2 regions of the Allorhizobium sp. GW101-3B10 genome follow, and region 1 is predicted to be linked to the other one. Evidence: predicted binding sites of a transcription regulator. Region 1 holds the regulator's gene; the other holds the start of a gene.

Region 1 (8,144 bases):
CATGCTGATCGACCTGAACTTCCTCGGCTTCACCGGAATGCAGGACCCGATCCGCCCGGAAGTGCCGGCCGCGCTCGCTGCCTGCCGCACCGCCGGCATCGAGGTGGTGGTGATCACCGGCGACGATCCGCGCACAGCAACGGCGATCGCCAAAGAGGCGGGACTCGTCTTTGAACCGCAGGACGTGGCCACAGGCGAAGAGGTGGCGGCGGCGATCGCGACGGGCGAACAGACGCTCGACGCGCTCACCCGGCATGTGCGCATCTTCGCCCGGGTCAAGCCGGATCACAAGCTCGCCATCGTGCGCTCGCTCGCCCGCAACGGTCACTATGTGGCCGTGACCGGCGACGGGGTGAACGATGCGCCGGCGCTCAAGCACGCCCATGTCGGGGTGGCCATGGGGCGGGCCGGAACGGATGTCGCCAAGGAGAGCGCCGACATCATCCTCACCGACGACAACTTCGCCTCCATCGTCGCCGGCATCCGCGAGGGTCGGGTCGCCTACAGCAATATCCGCAAGGTGGTCTTCATGCTCGTGTCGACGGGGGCGGCTGAAGTGCTGCTCTTCCTGCTGGCGATGATCCTCGGCACGCCCATGCCGCTCACCGCCGTCCAGCTTCTCTGGCTGAACCTCGTTACCAACGGGGTACAGGACATCGCCCTGGTGACCGAGCCGGCGGAGGGCGACGAGCTCGAACGCCCCGTGCGCAAGCCCGAGGAAACGCTGTTCGACCGGTTGATGGTCCGTCGCATCGTCGTGGCGACACTGCTGATGGGCTGCGGCGGGTTCGGCCTGTTCTACTGGCTGATCTCGACCGGCGTCAGCGAGTTTACGGCGCGCAATCTGCTGCTGGTGCTGTTCGTGCTGTTCGAGAACTTCCAGTGCTTCAACAGCCGCTCGGAGCGGCGATCGGTGTTTCGCCAGTCGCTTGCCTCCAATCCCTTCCTGCTGGTCGGGATCATCGGTTCGCAGGCGCTGCATCTGGGAGCGATGTATGTGCCGGGACTGAACGGCTTGCTCGGCATTAGCCCGATCACGCTCAACGACTGGCTCTTCCTGATGGCGCTCGCCTCCAGCCTGCTGGTGGTGAGCGAGATCGAGAAGGTCATCTATCGCCGGCAACTGGCCGCGCGGCCCTGACGCACGGCGGCTTGCTCTGGCAATGAAAAAGGGCCGGCGGAAAACCGCCGGCCCTTGCATAAGAACGATCTGCGAAGCGCTTAGCGCTTGGTGACCGGAACGTAGTCGCGCTGCGGCGCGCCGGTGTAGAGCTGGCGCGGACGACCGATGCGCTGCTGCGGATCCTCGATCATTTCGTTCCACTGGGCGATCCAGCCGACGGTGCGGGCGAGTGCGAAGAGAACGGTGAACATGGTCGTGGGGAAGCCGAGCGCGCGCAGCGTGATGCCGGAATAGAAGTCGACGTTCGGGTAGAGCTTCTTTTCCTTGAAGTAGGGGTCGTTGAGCGCGATCTTCTCGAGCTCGAGCGCCACCTGCATCAGCGGATCGTCCGCATGGCCGGTGGCTTCCAGCACTTCGTACATGGTCTTCTGCATGATCTTGGCGCGCGGGTCGTAGTTCTTGTAGACGCGGTGGCCAAAGCCCATCAGGCGGAACGGGTCGTTCTTGTCCTTGGCGCGGGCGATGTATTCCGGGATACGATCGACGGTGCCGATTTCCTGCAGCATGTTGAGGGCTGCTTCGTTGGCGCCGCCGTGGGCAGGGCCCCAGAGGCAGGCGATGCCGGCCGCGATGCAGGCGAACGGGTTGGCGCCCGACGAGCCGGCGAGACGCACGGTCGAGGTCGAGGCGTTCTGCTCATGGTCGGCGTGCAGGATGAAGATGCGGTCCATGGCACGGGCCAGAACCGGGTTCACCTTGTACTCGTCGCAGGGAACCGCGAAGCACATGTGCAGGAAGTTGGCGGCGTAGTCGAGATTGTTCTTCGGGTAAACGAAGGGCTGGCCAATGTGGTACTTGAAGGCCATGGCGGCGATCGTCGGCATCTTGGCGATCATGCGCAGCGAGGCGACCATGCGCTGGTGCGGATCGGTGATGTCGGTCGAGTCGTGGTAGAAGGCCGACAGCGCGCCGACGGTGCCGACCATGACGGCCATCGGATGGGCGTCGCGGCGGAAGCCGGTGAAGAACTTGCTCATCTGCTCGTGCACCATGGTGTGGTGCGTGACGCGATAGTCGAAGTCCTTCTTCTGGGCTGCGGTCGGCAGTTCGCCGTAGAGCAGCAGATAGCAGACTTCGAGGAAGTCGCCCTTCTCGGCCAGCTGTTCGATCGGATAGCCGCGGTGCAGCAGCACGCCTTCATCGCCGTCGATATAGGTGATCTTGGATTCGCAGGACGCCGTGGACGTAAAGCCCGGGTCGTAGGTGAACGCGCCGGTGTGCTTGTACAGGGCGCCGATGTCGATGACGTCCGGGCCGATCGTGCCGCCCTTGACGGCCAGGTCGACCGACTTTTCCCCGAGTTTCAAAGAAGCGCTTTTGTCCGTCATGCTAATCCTCCGGAATTGGCGGTTAGGCGTCCGAAAGGGCGCCTTGGGTTTAAGCGTAGGGATGTAGCTATATGATCCGGAAGTTAATGCCAAGCTATCCAAAGGGCAAATTGTGCATCGCGAAAGCAGGCGTGAGATGAAATAATCGGCGTTAAATCGATTGAATAATTTAGGCGCGAAGATGCTTTTCCGCGCACGCATAGCTTGTTAGATTTGTCGTCTTGGAAACCGCCTCGAATTGGCGGTGGAATCGGCGCCCGGCAGGGCGTTTGGGGGGCGGCAAGTGACGGAGTTGGCCGACCGGGAAGTCGTGCTGACCGAGGTGGCGGACACGTTTCCGCCGCCGGTGACGGCGCTCGTCGCGACCCAGGAAACCGTGCCTCGACGCCTGCCGACAGCCGGCATGCCCGTTCGCATCCGCGAAAGGCTGCAACGGGCGGCAGAGGGCTTCGAAGCCGCGCTGAGGCGGGAGCACGATCACGGCCATTTCTTTCATTTCGTTCCGGTGTTCCTGGGGGCTGGGGCCGTCGTCTGGTTCTGCCTCGGGCAGCCGCCGCCGACCCTCGCGCTGGCGGTCCTCTGCTGCGTCGCAACGTGTGCCGGCATGCTGCTCGCTGGCCGCAACCAGCCCGGTTGCCGGCTTGCCACGGCGGCCGCCCTCATGCTTGCCGGCATGCTGCTGGCCGATCTCGAGGTGCGGCGCCGGGCCACCACCATGCTGGACAGCGGCGTCACGACGGTGGTGACCGGGGTGGTCGAGCGGCGGGAGGCGGGCGCCAACGGCGAGTGGCGTTATGTCGTGCGCCTGATGTCGACGGCAGAGCCGCCCCTGCGCCGTGCTCCGGAGCGGGTGTCGCTGCTGGCGCGGGGCAAGGGATCGCCGGCGATGCTCGGTGACCTGCTGACGGGACGGGCCCGCCTGTCGCCACCGTCCGGGCCGGCGCTTCCAGGCCTCAACGACTTTTCCTTCGCCAGCTATTTCGACGGCATCGGCGCCGTCGGCTTCTTCCTCGGTGCGCCGCGCGGGCTGGGCCCCGGACCGGGCGAGCAGAGCCTGTGGGCGGCGACCGAACGGCAGCTGTTTTCCGTGCGTGACGGCATATCGACGCGCATCCGCCGCGTGATCGGCGGCGATCCGGGCGCCTTTGCCGCCTCGATCATCACCGGCGAGCGGCGATCGATGTCAAAGGAAGCGACGGAGGCGCTGCGTCTCTCGGGCCTTGCCCATATCACGGCGATCTCGGGGCTCAACATGGCGCTCGCCTCGGGCATCTTCTTCGTCGGGCTGCGCATGGTGCTCAGCCTGTTGCCGAGGCTGGCCCAGGCCGTCCCGATTAAGAAGATCGCCGCTGCGGGCGCGCTGCTCGCGGCCTTCGCCTATCTGATGATCTCGGGCTATCAGGTCTCGGCCGTGAGGGCCTTCCTGATGACGGCGATCATGCTGGTCGCCGTCCTGTTCGACCGGCCGGCGATCAGCCTGCGCAACCTGGCGCTGGCGGCGATCGTCATCATCGCCACCACGCCGTCGGCGGTGATGGGACCGAGCTTCCAGATGTCGTTCGCCGCGACTGCGGCGCTCATCGCCGGCTATCCGGCATGGCGCGCCCGGCCACGGTGGAACCCCGGCCTGAGGCTGAGCTTCCCGGGGGCGAGATTCCTCGGCGAGGGCGGCAAGCTGATGGCCGGCACCTTCCTCACCTCGCTGATCGGTGGGCTGTCGACGGCGATCTTCGCCATCGCCCATTTCCACCGGCTGGCGCCGCACGGGCTGGAGGCCAATCTCGCCGCCATGCCGATCATCTCGATCCTGGTGATGCCGGCCGGACTGGTCGCCATGCTGCTGATGCCCTTCGGCCTCGACGCCCCGTTCCTGTTGCTGATGGGCATCGGGCTCGAATGGGTGCTGGTGATCGCCCATGGCGTCGCCGGCTGGGGCGAGGCGATCGGCTTCACCCGCATGCCAGGCTGGTTCCTGCCGGTCGCCGCGGTCGGCCTCTTGCTGATGACGCTGCTGCGCACATGGCTCCGGCATGCCGGCTCGCTCCTGCTCGCGGCGGTCATTGGGACGGCGGCGCTGGTGCCGGGCACACCCCCGGCCGACGTGCTAATCGCGGAGGACGGCCGGCTCGTCGGCCTTCGCCTCTCGCAGCAAGGCCTCGCCACCAACCGAACGCGCCCGCCGCGCTTCACCTTCGAGCAATGGCAGGCGGCACTCGGAACCGGCGAACATCTCGGGCCGACGGATCTCGGCAAGGCGGCCGGTCTTCCGGCTGCGGAAGCACCGGCGCCGGCCATGCCGCCGATCAAGTCCCTGCCGCCGACGATGCCGCCGGGCCAGCAGGCGCCAAAATGGTCGGAGGACGATCTGCGCAAAGCGCGCGAACGCATGCGCGGCGCGTTGAAGGAAGCGGGCGAGGGGCGGTTTGTCTGCGAAGGCAAGAACTGGTGCGTGGCGCGGCTCGGCAGCGGATGGACGATCGTCACGGTGGAGGAAGCGGCCTTTGTCGGCGGCGCCTGTGACGTGGCCGACGTCGTCGTATCGGCGCGGCGGGTGGCTTTTCAGTCCTGCCGCTCGGGCGCCCGGCTTTTCACGGCCGAGACATTGCGTCGCAGCGGCGCGGTGGAGCTTTCGCTCGGAGACCGAAAAGCACGGGAGATGCGCGTGACCGCGTCGTTCTCCGGCGACTATCGGCCGTGGTCCGTCCATCGTCTCTATGACTGGCGTAGCGACAGCTTTCAGACCGCTCCCTTACCCGACGGCACCTTCGCCTCAACACCGGCCAGTGATGCCGGCGGCCCTGCGGCCGCCGAGGATGTCAGTGATAGCGGCGGATGAGGCCGACCAGCTTGCCCTGGATCTTCACTCGGTCGGGCCCGAAGATGCGGGTCTCGTAGGCCGGGTTCGCGGCTTCCAGCGCGATCGACGCGCCGCGGCGGCGGAAGCGCTTCAGCGTCGCTTCCTCGTCGTCGACGAGGGCGACGATGATGTCGCCGGGATTGGCGTTGGAGGCGTTGCGGATGATGACCGTGTCGCCGTCCAGGATGCCGGCCTCGATCATCGAATCACCCTTGACCTCGAGCGCATAGTGCTCGCCGGCGCCGAGCATTTCGGCCGGCACGTTGATGTCGTGGGTGTTGTTCTGGATCGCCGAGATCGGCACGCCGGCGGCGATGCGGCCCATGACGGGCACGCTGACCGAATTCGACGTCTCCTCGACCGCCTTCGGCGCGACGGGCGGCGTCTTGCCGAGGCTGCCTTCGATGACGCTGGGCGAGAAGCCGCGGCGCGGCTGCAGGCTCGGCGAATAGGCTTCCGGAAGCTTGATCACCTCCAGCGCGCGGGCCCGGTTGGGCAGGCGGCGGATGAAGCCGCGTTCTTCCAGCGCCGTGATCAGGCGGTGGATGCCGGACTTGGAGGCGAGGTCGAGCGCGTCCTTCATCTCGTCGAAGGAGGGCGGAACGCCCGATTCCTTCATCCGTTCGTGGATGAACAGAAGCAGTTCCTGTTGCTTGCGCGTCAGCATGTTCGGAGCCCCAATTGGTGAAACAAATACGGAACATACACTATATGTTCCATTTGTGTTCCGCAAGTGCCTAAGATTCCGTGAAGTGTGCAGTGCGAAATGAAAATCTTTGCAAAACGGCCTGGACGAGACCTGAGCCAGGGTGGTCCTGCGCGCCGCGAGGGACATCCGACTTGCGCCGCCAGCTTGCCAATCCGGATCAAATGGCGCAAATCTCCGCGCGATCACTCCCGCCGACGAGAGGTGTCGTATGTCCGAACTGAACAAGCCGCGGGGTCTCGACCACCTCGTCCTTCCGGTCCAGTCGCTCGAGGCGGCGCGCCGGCGCCTGACCGACCTCGGATTCACCGTGGCGCCCGATGCGCGCCATCCGTTCGGCACGGAGAATGCCTGCGTGTTCTTCGGCGACGACACCTATCTCGAGCCGCTGGCGATCGCCAGCCGCGAGGAATGCGAGGCGGCGGCCAAGGCCGGCAACATGTTCGTGGCGCGCGACCAGGCGTTCCGTTTCCGCAACGGCCTCGAAGGGCTGTCGGCGATCGTCGTCAAGACCGAGGATGGGGATGCGGACCATCGGCGTTTCGTCGCCGAGGGCTTTTCCGGCGGCCCGATGCTGCATTTCGAACGCGTGTTCAAGATGGCGGACGGGTCGGAGGTTATGGGCGGCTTCAGGCTCGCCTTTGCCGCCGATCTACGGGCACCCGACTTCTTCCTGTTTGCCTGCGAGCGGGTCAATCCGCTGCCGGCCGATCGCGGCGCACTGGCGCGGCACGAGAACGGCGCGCTCGGCCTGTCGACCGTCGTGCTCGGCGAGGACAATCCGAGCGACTTCCAGTATCTGCTGGAGGAAGTGTTCGAGCAGCGCGCGGTCGAGGCGCATTCCTTCGGGCTGTCGCTGCAATCGGCCAATGCCGCCATCGAGGTGCTGACGCCGGCCGGGCTTGCCGGCTATTTCGGGCTCGATACCGAGAATCGCGGACGCGGCCTCATGGGCCGGCTGATCGTCGTCAAGGTTGCGGATATCGGCGTGACAGAGCGGCTTCTCGCTGCTAAGGGCATCGCATTCAGCCGCCGCGGCGCGCGCCTGATCGTTCCGCACGAGGCGGGGCAGGGCGTGCCCTTCGCATTCGAGGAGGTTTCATGAGCAATTCGACCCATTCCGAAGTCGTCGTCGGTGACGGCACCGCCAAGGCGGTCTTCTCCAATTCCAAGCGGTTCTCGCTGATCGCCGGCCCCTGCCAGATGGAAAGCCGCGACCATGCCTTCATGATCGCCGGCCAGCTTTCCGAAATCTGCCGCGAGCTGGGCATCGGCCTCGTCTACAAGTCGTCCTACGACAAGGCGAACCGCACCTCGCTTTCGGCCGAGCGCGGCATCGGCCTGGAAAAGGCGATGGAGGTCTTTGCCGATCTCAAGAAGGAATACGGATTCCCGGTGCTGACCGACGTGCACACCGAAGAGCACTGCCGGCTGGTCGCACCGACCGTCGACGTCCTGCAGATCCCGGCCTTTTTGTGCCGCCAGACCGATCTTCTGGTGGCCGCGGCTCAGACCGGCCGCGTGATCAACGTCAAGAAGGGCCAGTTCCTCGCCCCCTGGGACATGAAGAACGTGCTGAACAAGATCAATGCCAGCGGCAATCCGAACGTGCTTCTGTGCGAGCGCGGCGCCTCCTTCGGCTACAACACGCTGGTGTCCGACATGCGCGCGCTGCCGATCATGGCGGCCATGGGCGCTCCGGTCGTGTTCGACGCCACCCATTCGGTGCAGCAGCCGGGTGGCCAGGGCGGCTCCTCGGGCGGCCAGCGTGAATTCGTCGAGACGCTGGCGCGCGCCGCGGTCGCCGTCGGCGTCGCCGGCCTGTTCATCGAGACTCACCAGGATCCGGACAATGCCCCGTCGGACGGTCCGAACATGGTGCCGATCAGCCAGATGAAACGCCTGCTGGAAAAGCTGCTGGCTTTCGACGCGATCGCCAAGGCCGCCTGACCCGCGATCAAGCGACTATCATCCATGTGGACGCCGGCCCTTGGGTCGGCGTTTTGCATTGGGACGAATGTCGGCATTGCCTTTCGGCTTCTGTCATGCAGCTGCCATTGTATTTTCCGC
Region 2 (8,144 bases), 670 kb from region 1:
CCGGCCCCGGCACCGACTTCATCACCATCACCCACCGCGCACCGAAGGCCTGATCAGGGCCTCGGGCTCAGACGAGTTCGACATCGACGACGCCCGGCGCCGTGCGCAGCGCCGCGGCGATCTCGGGCGAGATGCGGAACTTGTCGGTGAGTTCGACCTCGATCTCGCGCTGGCCGTCGTCCTTAATGACGATGAAGGAGACGAGCGCATCGCCGCGCGTGTTGAGATGCGCAGCGACTGCCTTCAACGGACCGGAATCGCGCACATAGACGCGCAGCGCCTTCTGCATCTGCACCGACTTCTCCTCCAGCGACTGGGCCGTCTGGATCCGCAGGCCGATACCTTCCGGCCGCTCTTCGGCGGCCACCGTGATGACGAGCGACTTGCCGGATTCGAGCAGGTCGCGGTACTGGTTCAGCCCCTCGGAAAACAGCACGGCTTCATACTGACCAGAGGCGTCGGAAAAGGTGACGATGCCCATCTTGTTGCCGGTGCGGGTCTTGCGCTCCTGGCGGGCGATCACCGTGCCGGCGAGCCGGCCCGCCGTCGCGCCCTGGCGGACCGACTGGGAGAAATCGGCAAAACTCTGCACCCGCATCTTGTCGAGCAGCGAGCGATAGGAATCGAGCGGATGGGCGGTGAGATAGAAGCCGAGCACCTGGAACTCGCGCATCAGCTTCTCCGACGGCAGCCAGGCGGTGTAGCCGGGAAATGAGATGCGCTCCGGTCCGGTCGCGCCGCCGGAACCGAACATGTCCGACTGACCGCTCACCGCATTTTCCTGGGCGCGCTGGGCATAACCGAGAATGCGGTCGAGGCCGCCCACGAGTTCGGCGCGGTCGTGGCCGAAGCAATCGAAGGCGCCGGCGCAGATCAGGCTTTCGAACACGCGGCGGTTCACCTGCTTCGGATCGATGCGCAGGCAGAAATCCTCGATATTGGCAAAGGGCTTGTCGCCCCTGACCTCGACAATGTGCTGGACGGCGGAATCGCCGACGCCCTTGAGCGCCGCCAGCGCATAGTAGATGCGGTTCGGCCCGGTCTGGAAATGGCGGAACGAGGTCTGCACCGAAGGCGGCACGATCTCGATGCCGAGACGGCCGGCATCCTGGCGGAAATCGTTGAGCTTTTCCGTGTTCGCCATGTCGAGCGTCATCGACGCGGCGAGGAACTCGGTCGGATAATGCGCCTTCATATAGGCGGTCTGGTAGGAGACGATGGCGTAGGCGGCGGCGTGCGACTTGTTGAAGCCGTAGTTGGCGAACTTGGCCAGCAGCTCGAAGATGTTTTCCGCCTGCGGCTTGGACACGCCGTTCTTCATTGCGCCGTCGACGAAGCGGGCGCTCTGCTGGTCCATCTCCGCCTTGATCTTCTTGCCCATGGCGCGGCGCAGAAGGTCGGCTTCGCCGAGCGAATAGCCCGACAGGACCTGGGCGATCTGCATGACCTGTTCCTGATAGACGATAACCCCTTGGGTCTCCTTCAGCAGGTAGTCGATCTGCGGATGAATGGAGGCGATCTCCTCCTCGCCATGCTTGCGGGCATTGTAGACCGGGATGTTCTCCATCGGGCCCGGACGATAGAGCGCCACCAGCGCAATGATGTCCTCGATGCAGTCGGGACGCATGCCGATCAGCGCCTTGCGCATGCCGGCACTTTCCACCTGGAACACGCCGACCGTCTCGCCGCGCGACAACATTTCGTAGGTCAGCTTGTCGTCGAGCGGGATGGCGGCGAGATCGACCTTGATGCCGCGCTGCTCCACCACGAAGTCGACGGCCGTCTTGAGGACGGTCAGCGTCTTCAGGCCGAGAAAGTCGAATTTGACGAGGCCAGCCTGCTCGACCCATTTCATGTTGAACTGGGTGACCGGCATGTCGGAACGCGGATCGCGATACATCGGCACCAGCTTCGACAGCGGGCGGTCGCCGATGACGATGCCGGCGGCATGAGTCGAGGCGTGACGGTAGAGGCCCTCGATCTTCTGGGCGATGTCGAGCAGGCGCGCGACGACCGGCTCCTCGTCGGCCGCCTCCTGCAGCTTCGGCTCCTCCTCGATCGCCTTCGACAGCGGCGTTGGGTTGGCCGGGTTGTTCGGCACCAGCTTGCAGATCTTGTCGACCTGGCCATAGGGCATTTCCAGCACGCGGCCGACGTCGCGCAGCGCCGCACGCGCCTGCAGTGAACCGAAGGTGATGATCTGCGCCACCTGCTCGCGGCCGTATTTGCGCTGCACGTAGCGGATCACCTCTTCGCGGCGGTCCTGGCAGAAGTCGATGTCGAAGTCGGGCATCGACACGCGTTCCGGATTGAGGAAGCGTTCGAACAGCAGCGAGAAGCGCAGCGGATCGACGTCGGTGATGGTCAGCGCATAGGCGACCAGCGAGCCCGCGCCCGAGCCGCGGCCCGGACCGACGGGAATGTCATGCTGCTTGGCCCATTTGATGAAGTCGGAAACGATCAGGAAGTAGCCCGGAAACTTCATACGCTCGATGACGCCGAGTTCGAACTCCAGCCGTTCGCGGTAATCCTTCTCGACATAGCCCGGGGCCATGCCAAGCGCCGCGAGACGTCCGTCCAGCCCCTCCTCCGCCTGGCGGCGCAGTTCGAGCGCCTCGGCGCGCTCGGCCTCCAGCGGATCGTCGCTGCCGCCGGTGAAGCGCGGCAGGATCGGCTTGCGCGTGTCGAGCACGAAGGCGCACCGCCGGGCGATCTCGACCGTATTGTCCAGCGCCTCCGGCAGATCGGCAAACAGCGCCCGCATCTCCTTCCGGCTCTTGAGATAGTGATCCGGCGTCAGGCGAAAACGATTGTCGTCGGAGACGATCGCATTGTGGGCGACCGCCATCAGCGCGTCATGGGCCTCATAGTCGTCGCGCGACGGAAAAAAGGCCTCGTTGGTGGCAACCAGAGGAATATCGTGCTCATAGGCCAGCGCCACCATGCGGCGCTCGTGGCCACGGTCGAATTCGCCATGGCGCTGCAATTCGATATAGAGACGGTCGCCGAACAGACGCTTGAGTTCCAGAAGCCGCGCCTCGGCCTGGGCACGGTGCCCCTCCTTGACAGCCAGGTCGACCGGACCCTTGGCCGCACCCGTGAGCACGATCAGGCCGTCGGTGCCCAGCTCTTCCAGCCAAGACATGCATATGTGCACGGCCTGCGAGGAATCGCCGCCGAGATAGGCCCGGCTGACCAGATCGACCAGATGCTCATAGCCGCCGGCATCGGCGGCCAGAAGGACGATCGCCGGATAGGCGCTGACCGACGACTGGCCGCTGCGCTTCTCGCCGCCGGCATCTTCCATGTCGATCGACAGCTGGCAGCCGATGATCGGCTGCAGGCCGTCACCGATCGCCTTCTGCGAAAATTCGAGGGCGACGAACAGATTGTTGGTGTCGGTGATGGCGATCGCCGGCTGATTGTCGGCGACGGCCTTGCTGAGAATCTTCTTCAGCGGCAGCGCACCCTCCAGCAGGGAGAAGGCCGAATGCAGCCGCAGATGGACGAAACCGGGATCTGTGCCGACCGGTTCCGAACCGCTCGCGCCTGCTGCCATATCGCCCATAGAGACCAATCCTCGTACCGCATCTGAATCAGCCGTGATTTTCGGCCGAGCGGCAGGGGAAGTCCAGAACAGTTTGCCCTGAAAGGGCGCTCTCTACAGCTTTAGGGCAAGCGGGCGGAAGGCGGAGGATCAGAGCGCCAACATGATCACCGAAACGCTGGCGACAAACATGGAAATCGAGGCGAATGCGGCGACGTCACGAAGAATTTCGGTCATGGCTCTCTCCTTACTCGTTATGTTTCTTTTATGTTCCTTCTTTGTTCACGTGTCAATACCATTATAAGTCGCTCTCTCGCGTGACTTCGTGCCGGAAGTCCGACAGACTGCGCTGATGGCGCTTTAGGGGATGGGCAGTGATCAGGCAGTTCTTTTTCTTGGTTTCGGTGGGGCTGCTGCCGGCCACGGGTGTTCCTGCCCAGCCGTTTCCGGCCGAGCGGATTGTCGCCGGAGCGTCGGGCGACTGGAACAAGGACGGAGCGACGGATCTGGCCCTGCTCGTTGCCCCCGGCAGCGATGACGAGGTCGTCGGCATTTATCTCTATGTCACGGAGAGCGATCGCGGCCTGCTGAGGCTGGTGACAGCAGCACCGGACAAGGTCTGGGGCAATACCAGACTGGATGGCTTATATGGCCGGGACCCGGCGATCACGGCGCTTGCCAACGGCTCCATCGCCGTGATGTCGCACAACTCCAGCATCGGCCGAGATCGCTGGGAAAAGACCCTGACGCTTGCCTATCGCGGGGGCCGGTTCATCGTCGCCGGCTACACCTATAGCGACTATGACACGATCGATAATGACAGCGGTTCCTGCGACTACAATGTCGTGACCGGCAAGCTGACGCGGGACGAAACCGCCCGAAGCGTGGCACCGAGGACCGTGTCGATCGAGGATTGGACCGACGAGATCGGCAGCACGGCTTGCGGGCACTCCTAGACGATCCCGCCCCCTCATCGACTATGCGACGAAATCGACCACCTGTCCGTCGATCAGCGTCACGCAGCGGTCCATCCGGCGGGCGAGCTCGTGATTGTGTGTGGCGATGAGGGCCGCAAGGCCCGACTGCCGGACCAGCGCCTCCAGCGCGGAAAAGACGTAGGACGCGGTCTCCGGGTCGAGATTGCCGGTCGGTTCGTCGGCCAGGAGCACCAGCGGCGCATTGGCGACCGCGCGGGCGATGGCGACGCGCTGCTGTTCCCCGCCGGAGAGCTCCGCCGGGCGGTGTTCGCCGCGATGGCCAACGCGCATGTAGTCGAGCAGCTGCGACGCGCGCTCGCGGGCTTCCTCGCGCGAAAGACCGGCGATCAGCTGCGGCATCATGATGTTTTCCAGCGCTGAGAATTCCGGCAGCAGGTGATGGAACTGGTAGACGAAGCCCACGGAATGGCGGCGCATGGTGGTGCGGCGCTCGTCCGACAGGTCCTGGCAGGGGACGCCGCCCAGCGTCACTTCACCTGCATCCGGATGCTCGAGCAGGCCTGCAATATGCAGGAGCGTCGACTTGCCGGTGCCCGAAGGGGCGACGAGGGCGACGGTCTCGCCGCTCCTCAGGCTGAAATTGGCACCCTTGAGGATGCTGAGGATCATTTCGCCCTGCCCGTAGTGGCGGTCGATGCCGGAAAGCGAAAGAACGGTGTCGGTGGCCATGGGACCAGTATCCTTATTCGTAGCGCAGGGCCTGGACCGGATCGAGGCGCGAGGCGCGCCAGGCCGGGAAGATCGTCGCCAGGAAGGAGAGGCTGAGCGCCATGACGACGACGGACACCGTCTCGCCGACGTTCATGTCAGCGGGCAGCTTGCTGAGGAAGTAGAGTTCGGGATCGAACAGCACCGTGCCCGAAACCCAGGAGAAGAAGCCGCGGATCGACTCGATGTTGAGACAGACGACCACGCCGAGCAGCACGCCCGCGAACGTCCCGGCCGTGCCGATCGCCGCGCCGGTCATGAAGAAGATCCGCATGATGGCGTTGGCGCTGGCGCCCATGGTGCGCAGGATGGCGATGTCGCTCGACTTGTCCTTCACCAGCATGATCAGGCCGGAAATGATGTTAAGCGCCGCCACCAGCACGATCAGGGTGAGGATCATGAACATCACGTTGCGCTCCACCTGCAGGGCGGAGAAGAAGGTCTGGTTGCGCTGACGCCAGTCGGTGATCAGGATTTCCCGCCCGGCGGCTTGCTCGATCTTGGGCCGCATCTCGTCGACCGCGTCCGGATCGGTTACGAACAGTTCGATCGACTGCACCAGGCCTTCGGCGTTGAAGTAGAGCTGCGATTCCTCGAGCGGCATGTAGATGATCGACGCGTCATATTCCGACATGCCGATCTCGAAGACGCCCGAAACCGGATAGGCCTTGACGCGCGGATTGACCCCGAGCGGGGTGATGTCGCCTTCGGGCGAGACCAGCGTGATCGTATCGCCGGCCGTGATGCCGAGATCGGCGGCCATGCGCGAACCGACCAGCACCCCCTGCCCGGCGGCAAAGCCCACCAGATCGCCGGCGCGGATATTGCCGGAGACGGTGGTGAGCCTCGTCATGTCCTCGGAGCGGATGCCGCGCACCAGCGCGCCGGTTCCGGCCCCGGCGCGGCCGGAGGCCAGCGTCTGGCCCTCGACGAGCGGCAGCGCCATGGTGACGCCCGGCACGGCTGCGAACTTGGTCGCCAGCTCCGCGTAGTTGTCCAGCGGCCCGGCGGCCGTCTGGACGATCATGTGGCCGTTGATGCCGAGGATGCGGGATATGAGTTCGGTACGGAAACCGTTCATCACCGCCATGACGATGATCAGCGTCGCCACCCCCAGCATGATGCCGAAGAAGGAGAAGCCGGCGATCACCGAGATGAAGGCTTCCTTCCGCCGGGCGCGCAGATAGCGCCACGCGACCATGCGCTCGAAGGCGGAGAAAGGCCGGGCGGCGCCGCCGCTTCCGGCTCCGGCCGTCTCATTGGCGGAGGATGCACTCGTCATGTCGTCTCCTGGGCCGGGTTATCCGACCAGCTTGTTGATGGCGGCCTCGATGGTCATCGTCTCGCGCGCACCGGTCTTGCGGTCCTTGATCTCGATCTCGCCATTGGCGACCGAGCGCGGGCCGGCAATGATCTGCACGGGAACGCCGATCAGGTCGGCGGTCGCGAACTTGGTTCCGGCACGGTCGTCGGTGTCGTCATAGAGCACGTCCTTGCCAGCCTTGGTCAGAGCGCCGTAGAGCCTGTCGCAGGCCGCGTCGCAGGCCGCATCGCCCGACTTCATGTTGATGACCATGCAGTCGAACGGCGCAACCGAATCCGGCCAGATGATTCCGTTCTCGTCATGCGAGGCTTCGATGATGGCGGGAACAAGGCGGGTCGGGCCGATACCGTAGGACCCCATGTGGACAAGGTGCTCCTTGCCGTCCGGACCCTGGACCTTGGCGCCCATCGGCTCGGAGTATTTGGTGCCGAAATAGAAGATATGGCCGACCTCGATGCCGCGGGCCGAGAGGCGATCGCTCTCGGGAATGGCGTTGAAGGCGGCCTCGTCATGCATTTCCGAGGTCGCGGCATAGACCGAGGTCCATTTGTCGAAGATCGCCTGGAGACCGGCGACGTCATCGAAATCGGTATCTTCGGCCGGAATGTCGAAGTCGACGAAGCTCTTGTGGCTGAAGACTTCGGATTCGCCGGTGTCAGCCAGAATGATGAATTCGTGGCTGTGATTGCCGCCGATCGGGCCGGTATCGGCGCGCATCGGGATCGCCCGCAAGCCGAGGCGGGAGAAGGTCCGCAGATAGGCGGCGAACATCTTGTTGTAGGAGTGGATCGCGTCGTCCTGGGTGAGGTCGAAGGAATAGGCATCCTTCATCAGGAATTCGCGCGAGCGCATCGTGCCGAAACGCGGGCGGATCTCGTCGCGGAACTTCAGCTGGATATGATAGAGGTTGAGCGGCAGGTCCTTGTAGGACTTGACCGAGGAGCGGAAAATGTCCGTGACCATTTCCTCATTGGTCGGACCGTAGAGCATCGGCCGCTCCTGGCGGTCCTTGATGCGCAGCATTTCCTTGCCGTAGTCCTCGTAGCGGCCGCTTTCCTGCCAGAGTTCGGCCGATTGCAGCGTCGGCATCAGCAGTTCGATCGCGCCGGCGCGGTTCTGTTCCTCGCGGATGATGGCATTAACCTTGTCGAGCACGCGCTTGCCGAGCGGCAGCCAGGAATAGATGCCCTGGCTCTGCTGCCGGATCATCCCGGCGCGCAGCATCAGGCGGTGGGAGACGATCTCCGCTTCCTTGGGGTTTTCCTTGAGGATCGGCAGGAAATAGCGCGAAAGACGCATAACAGGTTCCAACAGTTGAGGATTCCGCGAAACCAGCGGAATCAGCCATGACGAGGGTAATTCTCGAAGCGTTCATAGCGGTTTCCCTCCGCGAAGAAAACCCGCCAACGCCGCGCCGGCCCGTCACCCACAGGGCGATCGCAGATGGCTGACGAATGCCGCCGAAGTCGCCCGAATGCGGCTCTGCGTCACTTCCCCTGCGACAAATCCGACCCTGTGGATTTTTTTTGGCGACTGTAGCAAATATGCAAAAAATGGGGTGACAAAG

The links. The regulator LexA, encoded in region 1, represses DNA repair genes until DNA is damaged. The targets are predictions, from matches to a motif close to TGTTCNNNNTGTGTTCNG.
Region 2: a site for LexA is predicted at 3,805-3,822, ahead of dnaE (DNA polymerase III subunit alpha). Genes of this name have one in related genera too.

What each region holds. Positions count from the first base shown of each region.
Region 1 covers NZ_JBWKZR010000001.1:1,478,767-1,486,910, forward strand. Annotated here, with positions in the region: gene AC07Y0_RS07050 (cation-translocating P-type ATPase) at 1-1,141, shown strand, start outside; gene gltA (citrate synthase) at 1,222-2,511, opposite strand; gene AC07Y0_RS07060 (ComEC/Rec2 family competence protein) at 2,795-5,347, shown strand; gene lexA (transcriptional repressor LexA) at 5,328-6,035, opposite strand; gene AC07Y0_RS07070 (VOC family protein) at 6,286-7,179, shown strand; gene kdsA (3-deoxy-8-phosphooctulonate synthase) at 7,176-8,024, shown strand.
Region 2 covers NZ_JBWKZR010000001.1:2,144,160-2,152,303, forward strand. Annotated here, with positions in the region: gene AC07Y0_RS10555 (L,D-transpeptidase family protein) at 1-53, shown strand, start outside; gene dnaE (DNA polymerase III subunit alpha) at 68-3,568, opposite strand; gene AC07Y0_RS10565 (hypothetical protein) at 3,922-4,503, shown strand; gene AC07Y0_RS10570 (ABC transporter ATP-binding protein) at 4,525-5,214, opposite strand; gene AC07Y0_RS10575 (lipoprotein-releasing ABC transporter permease subunit) at 5,228-6,535, opposite strand; gene proS (proline--tRNA ligase) at 6,554-7,876, opposite strand.